DNA from 3 places in the Deinococcus peraridilitoris DSM 19664 genome. Region 3 is predicted to be linked to each of the others. Evidence: riboswitches for the same ligand, from Rfam matches in the RefSeq annotation. Region 3 holds a riboswitch; each other region holds the start of a gene.

The links. Region 3 has a riboswitch for S-adenosylmethionine ahead of DEIPE_RS21000 (carboxylate--amine ligase). Riboswitches for the same ligand answer to the same signal wherever they lie in the genome.
Region 1: linked by a shared signal. The riboswitch ahead of DEIPE_RS04435 (O-acetylhomoserine aminocarboxypropyltransferase/cysteine synthase family protein) and the one ahead of DEIPE_RS21000 (carboxylate--amine ligase) in region 3 are both predicted to bind S-adenosylmethionine.
Region 2: linked by a shared signal. The riboswitch ahead of DEIPE_RS18220 (O-acetylhomoserine aminocarboxypropyltransferase/cysteine synthase family protein) and the one ahead of DEIPE_RS21000 (carboxylate--amine ligase) in region 3 are both predicted to bind S-adenosylmethionine.

The regions. Positions count from the first base shown of each region.
Region 1 is NC_019793.1:922,698-925,964, forward strand. Features, by position in the region: gene DEIPE_RS04430 (RtcB family protein) at 1-1,218, opposite strand, end outside; SAM riboswitch class I at 1,457-1,581, shown strand; gene DEIPE_RS04435 (O-acetylhomoserine aminocarboxypropyltransferase/cysteine synthase family protein) at 1,701-3,026, shown strand; gene DEIPE_RS04440 (glycoside hydrolase family 2 TIM barrel-domain containing protein) at 3,103-3,267, opposite strand, start outside.
Region 2 is NC_019793.1:3,777,372-3,780,638, reverse strand. Features, by position in the region: gene DEIPE_RS18230 (translocation/assembly module TamB domain-containing protein) at 1-333, opposite strand, end outside; gene DEIPE_RS18225 (acylphosphatase) at 630-893, shown strand; SAM riboswitch class I at 954-1,078, shown strand; gene DEIPE_RS18220 (O-acetylhomoserine aminocarboxypropyltransferase/cysteine synthase family protein) at 1,211-2,539, shown strand; gene DEIPE_RS18215 (alpha/beta fold hydrolase) at 2,536-3,267, shown strand, end outside.
Region 3 is NC_019789.1:477,180-480,446, reverse strand. Features, by position in the region: gene DEIPE_RS21010 (metal ABC transporter permease) at 1-237, shown strand, start outside; gene DEIPE_RS21005 (metal-dependent transcriptional regulator) at 224-619, shown strand; SAM riboswitch class I at 1,258-1,381, shown strand; gene DEIPE_RS21000 (carboxylate--amine ligase) at 1,590-2,870, shown strand; gene DEIPE_RS20995 (LLM class flavin-dependent oxidoreductase) at 2,890-3,267, shown strand, end outside.

The DNA.
Region 1 (3,267 bases), on a different replicon from region 3:
CGCCACCGCCTTGCGGTCGAGCGTTCGCTCTGCCTGCTTGCGGCCCAGCTGACGGCCCGCGCCGTGCGAGGCACTTTCCAGTGCCTGCGAATTGCCTTTTCCACGCACCACGAAGCCTGGATCGGCCATGCTGCCGGGAATGATGCCCAACTGGCCCTGCGCGGCCGGGGTGGCCCCCTTGCGGTGCACGATCGCCTCACGGCCATCGGGAAGCTGCTGTCTCCACGCCAGGTTGTGGCTGTTGCTGACGGCCACCAGCGGCGTGACCTTGAGGGCCCGCGCGACGCGTTCGTGAATGACTTCGTGGTTCGCCAGCGCGTAACGTCCGGCGAGCTCCATGGCGGCCCAATACGCCTGTCCTTCCTCGCGGCTCATGTCGAGCCACGCCAGCTTGCGCGCTTCGAGGTCGAGTTTGGGGTGCAGATTCTGGGCAACTTTGGTGTAGTGCCCGGCCACCTGCGCCCCAAAACCGCGCGAGCCGCTGTGTGACAGGAGCGCCAGGTACTGACCGGGCTGCAGGCCGAGGTCACTCTTCTCGATGCTGAGGGTGCCGAACTCGACGAAATGGTTACCCGAGCCGCTCGTCCCGATCTGCTCGGCGGCTTTGTCACGCAACTGGCGCAGCAGCGGGAACTCTCTCCAGGTGTCCTCGTCGAGAACCTCATGGTCAGGACGCACCTTGCGCTCCCACGATCCGCCTGCTCCGAAGCGGGTGTTGCGGCGCAACAGGCGCATTTCCTCGTCGCGCTCCAGGTGCTCGATGGGCAGCACGCTGAGACGCATGGAGCAGCCGATGTCCACGCCGACGCCATACGGAATGACCGCGTTGTCGGTGGCCAGCACACCTCCGATGGGCAAGCCGTAGCCGAAGTGCGCGTCGGGCATGAGGGCCCCTGCCACGCTGACGGGCAGGCGCATGGCCGTGTCCATCTGGGCGCGCGCACTTTCCTCGATCAGATCCTCGCCCCACTGGCGGTACGGCAGGGGCTTGTCGCGCAAGGTATCGGGTACGCGGGCCTGCAGGGCAAGCAGCTCGCGGGCGAGCTCGGCGTAGTCCGGGTCGTCCGTGAAGGTCTCCGGGTGGTGCTGAACGTGCGCGAGTTCGGTGGTGATGTCGTGGTCAGGTACGCCTGCCCCGGCGCGGGAACGCGCGGCCTGAAGCGCGAGGCCGACCGCCTTGCCTGTAAATCCGAGTGCCGTGATGTCATTGCCGTTCATGCTCACCTTCCTTCGCCTGCTTCTTTCGTGGCGGGTCGCCGTGAACCCGCCGAGTGCTGGATCCTTCACAGCATGCCTGCAGGCTGCTGCGAGCGAAATGGGCAGATGGCGAAGAGAGACTCACGCAAATGGCGCAGCCCCGGCGGTGAGTCCGAACGCGCGCTTCTCCTCTGATTGACGCTGCACGGTCCGCACTCTAGACTTGGTTTGTCCACCTTGGGGCTGACCCCTGTGGGCCCTCTTATCCAGAGCGCGTGAGGGAACTGGCCCGAAGACACGCGCAGCAACCCGCCCTCATCACGGCGACGGTGCTTTCCAGCCTGCTCTCCGCCGACGATGGCGAAACAGCGGGAACGATAAGAGAAGGGAATTTGGCACGCAATACTGTCCCCTTCTCTCCGGAGAGGGGATTTTTTGGTCCCCTGCCTACCTCGCCCCACGCACCGGCGCCCAGCCGGCAGCCGGCCACCCCGGAGGACCATGTGTCGCACCCAAAAGAACAATCCAAGAATTTTGTAAATTCCCTCGATGAGGCGCACAGCGCTACCCAGGCGGTGCATGTCGGCCTGCAGCGTGGTCCGGGCGAGGGCGTCGGCCTGCCGATCTACGACGCGGTCGCCTGGGAGTTTCAGGATCTGGAGCACGCCGCGCACATCTTCGCGACGAACGACGGGCTGTCGTACAGCCGCATCGGCAACCCCACCCTCAGCGCCCTGGAGGCGCGTGTCAGTGCCCTGGAGGGCGCGCTGGGCGCGGTGGTGACGGGAACGGGTCAGGCAGCGACGCTGCTCTCCCTCATCACCCTGGCGCGCGCGGGTGACCACATCGTGGCGTCCGCCAGCCTGTTCGGTGGTACGGTCGCGCTGCTCACGAGTGTCCTGCCGAATTTCGGCATCACCACCAGCCTTGTCGCCAATGACGCCGAGTCCATCCGGGCGGCCCTGCAGCCCAATACCCGCGCGGTTCTGGTCGAGACCATCGGCAATCCGGCGCTGGACATTCCTGACTTTGGGGCCATCAGCGGCGTGACGCGCACGGCGGGCGTTCCATTGATCGTCGACAACACCTGGGGTGCGGTGGGCGCATTGTGCCAGCCTTTTCGGCACGGCGCGGACATCATCGTCCATTCGCTGACCAAGTGGGCGGCAGGTCATGGTGCCGCGCTGGGAGGCGCGGTGCTGTGCCGCCCGGGCTTGGACTGTTCGGCAAACCCGCTGTTCAGCGAACATGACCGCGAAGGCGTCTCGCTCTGGCAGCGTCACGGTGAACTGGCCTTTTTGTGGCGGGCACGGCAGCTGGGCCTTTCGCAAATGGGCATGGTCCTGTCGCCCCAGCTTGCCAAGAGCATCTTTCAGGGCCTGGAGACCATGCAGTTGCGCGTCGAGCGTGAGTGCGCCACAACCCTGGCACTGGCACACTGGCTGCAGAGCCAACCCGGCGTGACCCAGGTCGCGTATCCGGGCCTGGAGAGTCACCCCTCGAACACGCTGGCGCACCGTTACCTTCCCAGCGGGCCAGGCGCCGTCCTGACCTTCAACGTCGCGGGCGGTCTGGAGGGCGCTTCACGCTTTCTGAGCGCACTGACCCTGATTCGCCGTGCAGCCAACCTGGGTGACACCCGCACCCTGGCCATTCATCCGTGGACCACCACGCACGGTCGCCTGGGGGAGGCAGCGCGCATTCAGGCCGGTGTCACGCCCGACCTGATCCGTCTGTCGGTGGGCCTTGAAGCCCCCGGGGATTTGCAGGCCGACTTGCGGCGAGCACTGGACGCGGCGCTCAGAAGCGAGCTGGTCTCCTCGGACTGAATTTCGGCCCGCTGGCTGCACGCAGAAACCCGCCGCACAGGACAGCATCTTCCTGTGCAGCGGGTTTTCCTCAGCTTCAGTCGTCGCTGGCTGTCGGAGCGGTCAGGCGTTTGCGCCAGCGCATGCCGTACCCAAAGGGATTCATGGCCGGGTCGATCGTCATCTCGCGTGGCGTGCGGCTGCCCTGCGTGGCGTGCGCCAGCGCGCGCATGTCGGTTTTGGGGCTGCGGTCTTCGTAGAG
Region 2 (3,267 bases), on a different replicon from region 3:
GTTGTTGCGCCGCTGCCCCGAAAACAGCTGCTTGAGATCGAGGTCGATTTCTGCGTCCTTGAGGCGGCCCGTGAAACGCAGCTCACGGGTAAAGGGATTGAAGGCCGTGATGCGGAGCTCGAGTTCGTCGGCCTCAGCACGGATTCCTGATCCATCGATCAAGGCGCCCCGCAGGACGGGGCGCCACAGTGGACCACCGACGCTGCGGGCCTGGATGCGGTAATCGCCCGGCAGTTGGTTGATCAGGCGCGGGCCGTACAGGGGCAACCCGAAGAGCAGCAAGCCAAGCAGAATGACCAGGGCGGCCATCAGCAGCCAGCGTGTGCGCGTCACGAGCGCATTCTATTCGGATGAACGTGAGTTTTGCATCCGTTAAAGACAGCTTTGGATCAGCTGTAAGCTGCCTCGGTCAGGCCTGGCGCAGGCTCGACTAAAGCGGTTGTCAAAGACATTGATCGGTTTTTGATCCATGTCTTTGACCGAGCGGAGAGCGCGCAGTGCCCGAAACCGCTTTTGGGCACGCTGTCAGCGCGGGGAGCGAGTGACCTTGACCAGGAGCGGATGGAAATGGAATTGATGGAGTGTCTTTCTCCAAGGGTGGAATGGACAAACGCTCTAGACTTTCGGGTATGCGAGTGAACGTCCTGATTTCCGGCGCGGTGCAAGGCGTGGGATACCGCCGTTTTGTGCAGCGTCACGCTCTTGACCTCGGTTTGCACGGCTACGCGGAAAACCTCAGTGACGGGCGGGTCGAGATCGTGGCAGAAGGCGAACGCGGTGACCTTGAGCGTCTGCTGCACTGGCTGCGCCGAGGCCCTTATCACGCGGCCGTCACACATCTCGATGTCCAGTGGAACGAGGCCACGGGCCTCAATGATTTTTTCGTGTATTGACAACTGCCTTGACGTGCCCGCACGAGGCGGGTAGCCTTGACGTGTTCCGACTCGGAACGACTCTTATCCAGAGCGCGTGAGGGATCTGGCCCGAAGACACGCGCAGCAACCGGCCCTCATCACGGCAACGGTGCTTTCCAGCCTGCTCTCCGCCGACGATGGCGAAACAGCGGGAACGATAAGGGAAGGGAATTTGGCACGCAATACTGTCCCCCTTCTCTCCGGAGAGGGGACTTTTTCATGTCCCCGAAGCACGCCAGGTGCGCCCTCGAGGCCGCCCAGGCACCCCGGCACTCACGCCGCACCTCGGAGGATTCATGACCACGCCTAGTCCCAAGTTCCGCTTCGAAACCCTGCAGGTACACGCCGGGCAGGCTCCCGACGCCGCCACCGGCAGCCGCGCCGTGCCGATCTACCAGACGACCAGCTACACCTTCCGGGACGCCGCACACGCCGCGAACCTTTTCGGCCTGCGCGAGTTCGGGAACATCTACAGCCGCATCACGAATCCCACCAACGCCGTGCTCGAGGAGCGCATCGCGGCGCTTGAGGGTGGTACGGGCGCCCTGGCCGTCGCCAGCGGTCACGCCGCGCTGTTCATCGCCATTCTGACCCTGGCCCGCCAGGGCGACAACATCGTCTCGACGCCTAACCTGTATGGCGGCACCTACAACCTCTTCAAGGTGACCCTGCCCCGGCTGGGTATTCAGGTGCGCTTTACTTCCCCTCAGGAACGACCTGAAGAGTTCGCGGCGCTCATCGATGCGAATACCCGGGCGGTGTATCTGGAGACCATCGGTAACCCGGCGCTGAACGTGCCGGATTTTGAAGCCATCGCCGCTGCCGCCGCCGATCACGGCGTTGCGGTGATCGTCGACAACACCTTTGGGCAGGGCGGTTACCTGTTCCGCCCGTTCGAGCACGGCGCGAACGTCGTGACGCACTCGGCCAGCAAGTGGATCGGCGGCCACGGCGCCGCCATTGGTGGCCTGCTCGTCGATGGGGGGAATTTTGACTGGGGCAACGGACGCTACCCGCTCTTCACCGAGCCCAGCCCCAGTTACCACGGTCTGAACTTCTGGGAAACGTTCGGCTTTGGCAACCCACTGGGCCTGCCCAACGTCGCTTTTGCGATTCGGGCGCGAGTCGAGAACTTGCGTGACCTGGGCCCCAGCCTATCGCCCCACCACGCGAGCCTGTTCATTCAGGGCCTGGAGACGCTCTCCCTGCGCGCGGAGCGGCACATCGAGAACACCCGCAAGCTCGCCGCCTGGCTGGCCACGCGGCCCGAAGTGGCCCGCGTCACGCACCCCGACTTGCCGTCGCATCCACATCACGCACATGCCCGGCGCTACTTTCCGCGCGGCGCAGGGTCGATTCTGACTTTTGAATTACACGGTGGCCGGGAAGCGGGCGAATCGTTCGTGAACCATGTCCGTCTGGCGAGCCTGCTGGCCAACGTCGGCGACACCAAGACCCTGGTGATTCACCCGGCGAGCACTACCCACAGTCAATTGAGCGAAGCCGAGCAGATCTCGGCGGGTGTGACGCCCGGTCTGGTGCGCGTGTCGGCGGGCCTGGAGCACATCGACGACCTCACCGCCGATTTCGCGCAGTCGCTGGCCGCCAATCTGCAACTCGCATGACGGGCGCCTTTCTGACCGAAACCTTCGGTGGGCGCGATGCCGCCGTGACACTCACACGGCCGACCGGTGCGGTCCGGATGGTGACGCTCTTTCGTGAACGGGCGCTCGAACTCGATTGTGGCGCCAGCGTCCGAAATGTGCGCGTCGCCTTTCGCACCTGGGGTGAACTGAACGCTGCAGGCGACAACGCAGTGTTGATCATGCACGCCCTGACGGGTGACCCGCACGCGGACTCGTGGTGGAGGCCCCTGCACGGGCCGTCGCGCGCGCTCGATCCGCAGGAGCGCTTTCTGGTCTGTGCGAACGTCATCGGCGGCTGTGCGGGCTCGAGTACCCCCGCCGAACTCGGAGGGCACCGCCTCGGCATTTTTGACATGGCGCGCGTGCAGGGTGAATTGCTCTCGCATCTCGGTGTTTCGCGCTTCGACGTGGTGGGCGGCTCGATGGGGGGCATGCTGACGCTTGCCTGTCTCAAGCTGTTCCCCGGGCAGCTGAAACGTGCCGTGGTGATCGCGGCCCCGCAACGTCAGTCGGCCTGGGCGCACGGTTGGAACGTGGCCGCCCGCGCGGCACTGGCGCTCGACCCGGCGCGTGGGCTGGAGGTCGCGCGCATGTTCGCGATGCTGAGTTACCGCTCACCCCTCAGCCTGGAACTGGCGCAGTCCGGGCCGAGCCCGCTGGGCAATGGGGAGCGCGCCATCACGACCTACCTGACCCATCACGGCGCC
Region 3 (3,267 bases):
CGGCGTCAGCGTCAGCGTGACTCGGTCGCCGCCCGGCAGCTCGTGGCGTACACGGCAGCCCACGGCGCCCGGATCAGCCTCCACGAGGCCATGCAGCGCTTCGAGTGGAACGCCTCTCAGATCAGGCGGGCCCAGCAGCACGCCCGCCGCAACGGTTGGCTGACCGGTGAAGGCGAAACGATCAGCCTCACGCCGCGCGGCTCTTCGGTGTCGAGTCAAGGGCATGCCGCAGACTGAAATCACGCCCGCCCGCGGTGACTACCTCAAGCGGTTGCTGCAGCTGCAGGCGGACGGTGGTATGGCGTGTGTCACGACCGGAAGTCTCGCAAATGAGCTGAATGTCCGGGACGCGTCCGTGACCGGGATGCTCGAGCGGCTGGCACAGGCCGGGTGGGTCGAGTATCACCCCTACCGGGGCGCGCGCCTCACCGAGGAAGGCAGGGAGATCGCACGTGAGCTCGTCCGTGCCCACGGCCTGTTGATGGTTTTTCTGCATGACGCGCTCGGTTACACGCCAGAAGCAGCCCGGGCCGAAGCCGAGCATCTGGAGCACCACGTCAGCAGCGTGTTCCTGGAACACCTCGAACGGTGGATGAACAGCAAAAGCGGACAGCACTGACGTGGTTTCGTCGCAGGTTCACCCGGATATCCAGCCCAAACTGAGGGAACGCACACGCGCGAGCGAAGTCCAGGTGCCGGACGATGCCGGTCAGTCGAACTGGATCTTGGCCCGACACCAATCCAGCTCTGCTCGGGCACCCGCTCGCCGGCAGCAGAGGAGCGCAGCATGAAGCAGGAGCGCTCCACGCGAGCAGTGCCTGAAAGGAAAATGTAGTTGAGACCATCCAGTGCCGCGTGAGAAAGGAAGCCCTGCGGCGGACTTGTGACTCATCAGCACATCTGACCCGTACTGGCCGGGAACAAGGGTGAGCCACCTGTCGTGACGCTGGTGTTGTTCACCATCGCACGAGGACGTCTTGAAGTCCGCTCCGTTCGCCCTTCCCGGTTGCACGTCCGGTTTGCCAACACGCCGTAAAGATATTGAGTAACGGTGATCCCTCCTGACCGGTCCGCATGGAATGGTCCAGCCCGTCAGCTTTTACGAAGCTGCCTCCAAACCGAACGCGCCAGAGCGACTCACCCTGCAGGCCTCCGGCAAGGAGCGGAAAATCGCCGATCCATAAATGTGTGACCCACACTTTCGGGCGGTGGGTTGCGCGCTACTTTTTGCCTGTTGCCGCTCGTCAGCGCGCGACACTCTTATCCAGAGCGCGTGAGGGAACTGGCCCGATCAAACGCGCAGCAACCCGCCTTCATTCCGGCGTGGTGCTCACCAGCCCGCTTCACGCCAACGATGGCGCAACGACGGGAATGATAAGAGAAGGGGTGAATGCACTCAACGTTCCTTCTCGATCAGCGGGAAGGGATTTTTTTGTCCTCCTTGCCGTTGCCTTGCGTGAGGAGGATAAACTGCGTGACTCAATTTCGGCATACTGAACACCGGCGTGGTGATTCCCCCGCCCCGAGCAACCTCTATGTGACCGTGCCACCCGGCAGCGTCTTCGGCGCTCGCCGCTGATGGGAGCCTCTTGATTACCGAACGCCAACACCTGCTGGACGCCATCCGCAGTCTGAACGAGCAAGGCCGTCCGGCAGCGCTCACGTTCAACACCCATATCACTGCGCTCGCCATTGCCCGCAGCCTCGGCCGCCAGGGCGTTCCCATCCTGGCCCTGGACCGGGAGGGCGGCGGCCTCGGCCAGCACAGCAAGTACCTCAGCGCCCTGGCCCTTTGCCCTGACGTGGATGACGGTGGAGAAGCCTTCACGGACTTCCTGATGGATATCGGTCCGCACTTCCAGGAGCGCCCAGTCCTGTTTCCCACCAACGACGACTGGGTGTTCGCAGTTGCCCGGCACAAGGGCCAGCTGGAACGTTTCTACCGTGTGCCGTTCAGCGGGCAGGATGTCATCGACACCGCCCTCACCAAGACAGCCCTGTACCGTCAGGCCGAAACCCTCGGCATTCCTATCCCGCAAAGCTGGTACCTCGACCAGGCGTCACTCACGGAACTCGCTGCAGGACAGTCTGATGTCCTGGAACGCACCATCGCACAAGTGCCGTACCCGGTGATCCTGAAACCCGATGAATCACGCGCCTTCTACGAAGCCTTCAAAGCCAAGGTGTTCGTCGTGAATACCCCAGAGGAATTCCGTGCACGCGTCCGTGAAGCCGCCAGCCAGAATCTCCGGTTGGTCGCGCAGCGCATCATCGACACGCCACCCGGCGGGTTTTACAGCGTGTGCAGTTACCTGGACGCGAACAGTGAACCGCGTGGCGTGTTCGTGGGCCGCAAGCTCGAACAGTACCCGCCCACCTTCGGTACGTCCTGCCTGGCCGACTCCCGCTGGGTGCCCGACATCGCGCAGCGCGGCGTGCAGGTCCTGCAGGCGCTCGGCTTTCACGGCATCAGTGAGATCGAGTTTGTGCTGGACCCAAACACGGGCAAGCAGCTGCTCCTGGACGTGAACACCCGCAGCTGGAAGTGGATCGGCCTGCCCATCGCGAGCGGCATCGACCTGCCGCTGCTGGCGTACCAGGACGCGATTGGTGCTCCATTCGACGCGCCTCAGCAGCAGGACGGCATCCGCTGGACCTTCCTGCGCGATTACGTGAAACTCGTGCGTGAACGAAGCGGCGTCATTCCCGAGGAGCACGTGACACGCGAGGAGTGGCTCGACCTCATCAGCGGACAGCGCCCGGCAGGCGGCACGCTGGTGGACGGAATTCTTGATCCCGACGACCCCGCACCGTTCTATGACGTCCTTAAGGGTGAGCTGTTCGGTTTCCTGTACGCCTGCGCCTGCTAGCGCAAAGGAGAAACAAGGTATGAGATTCGGATACTGGATGCCGATTTTCGGCGGTTGGTTACGGAATGTCTCCGACGAAGGCATGAGCATCGACTGGAGTTACCTGAAGGCGCTGGTGCAGGAATCTGAGCGGGTCGGTTTCGACCTGAGCCTGATCGCGGAGCTGAACCTCAACGATATCAAAGGACCCCAGGCACCCAGCCTGGATGCCTGGACCCTGGCGCCTGCGGTGGCCGCCGTAACGGAACGTCTGGAACTGATGCTGGCCGTCCGGCCCAACTACCACGCTCCTGCCTTGACCGCGAAAGCCATTTCGACACTGGAAACCATCGCGCCGGGGCGGGTGAGCCTGAATGTGGTGTCGAGCTGGTGGGCCGAAGAAGCCCGTCAGTACGGT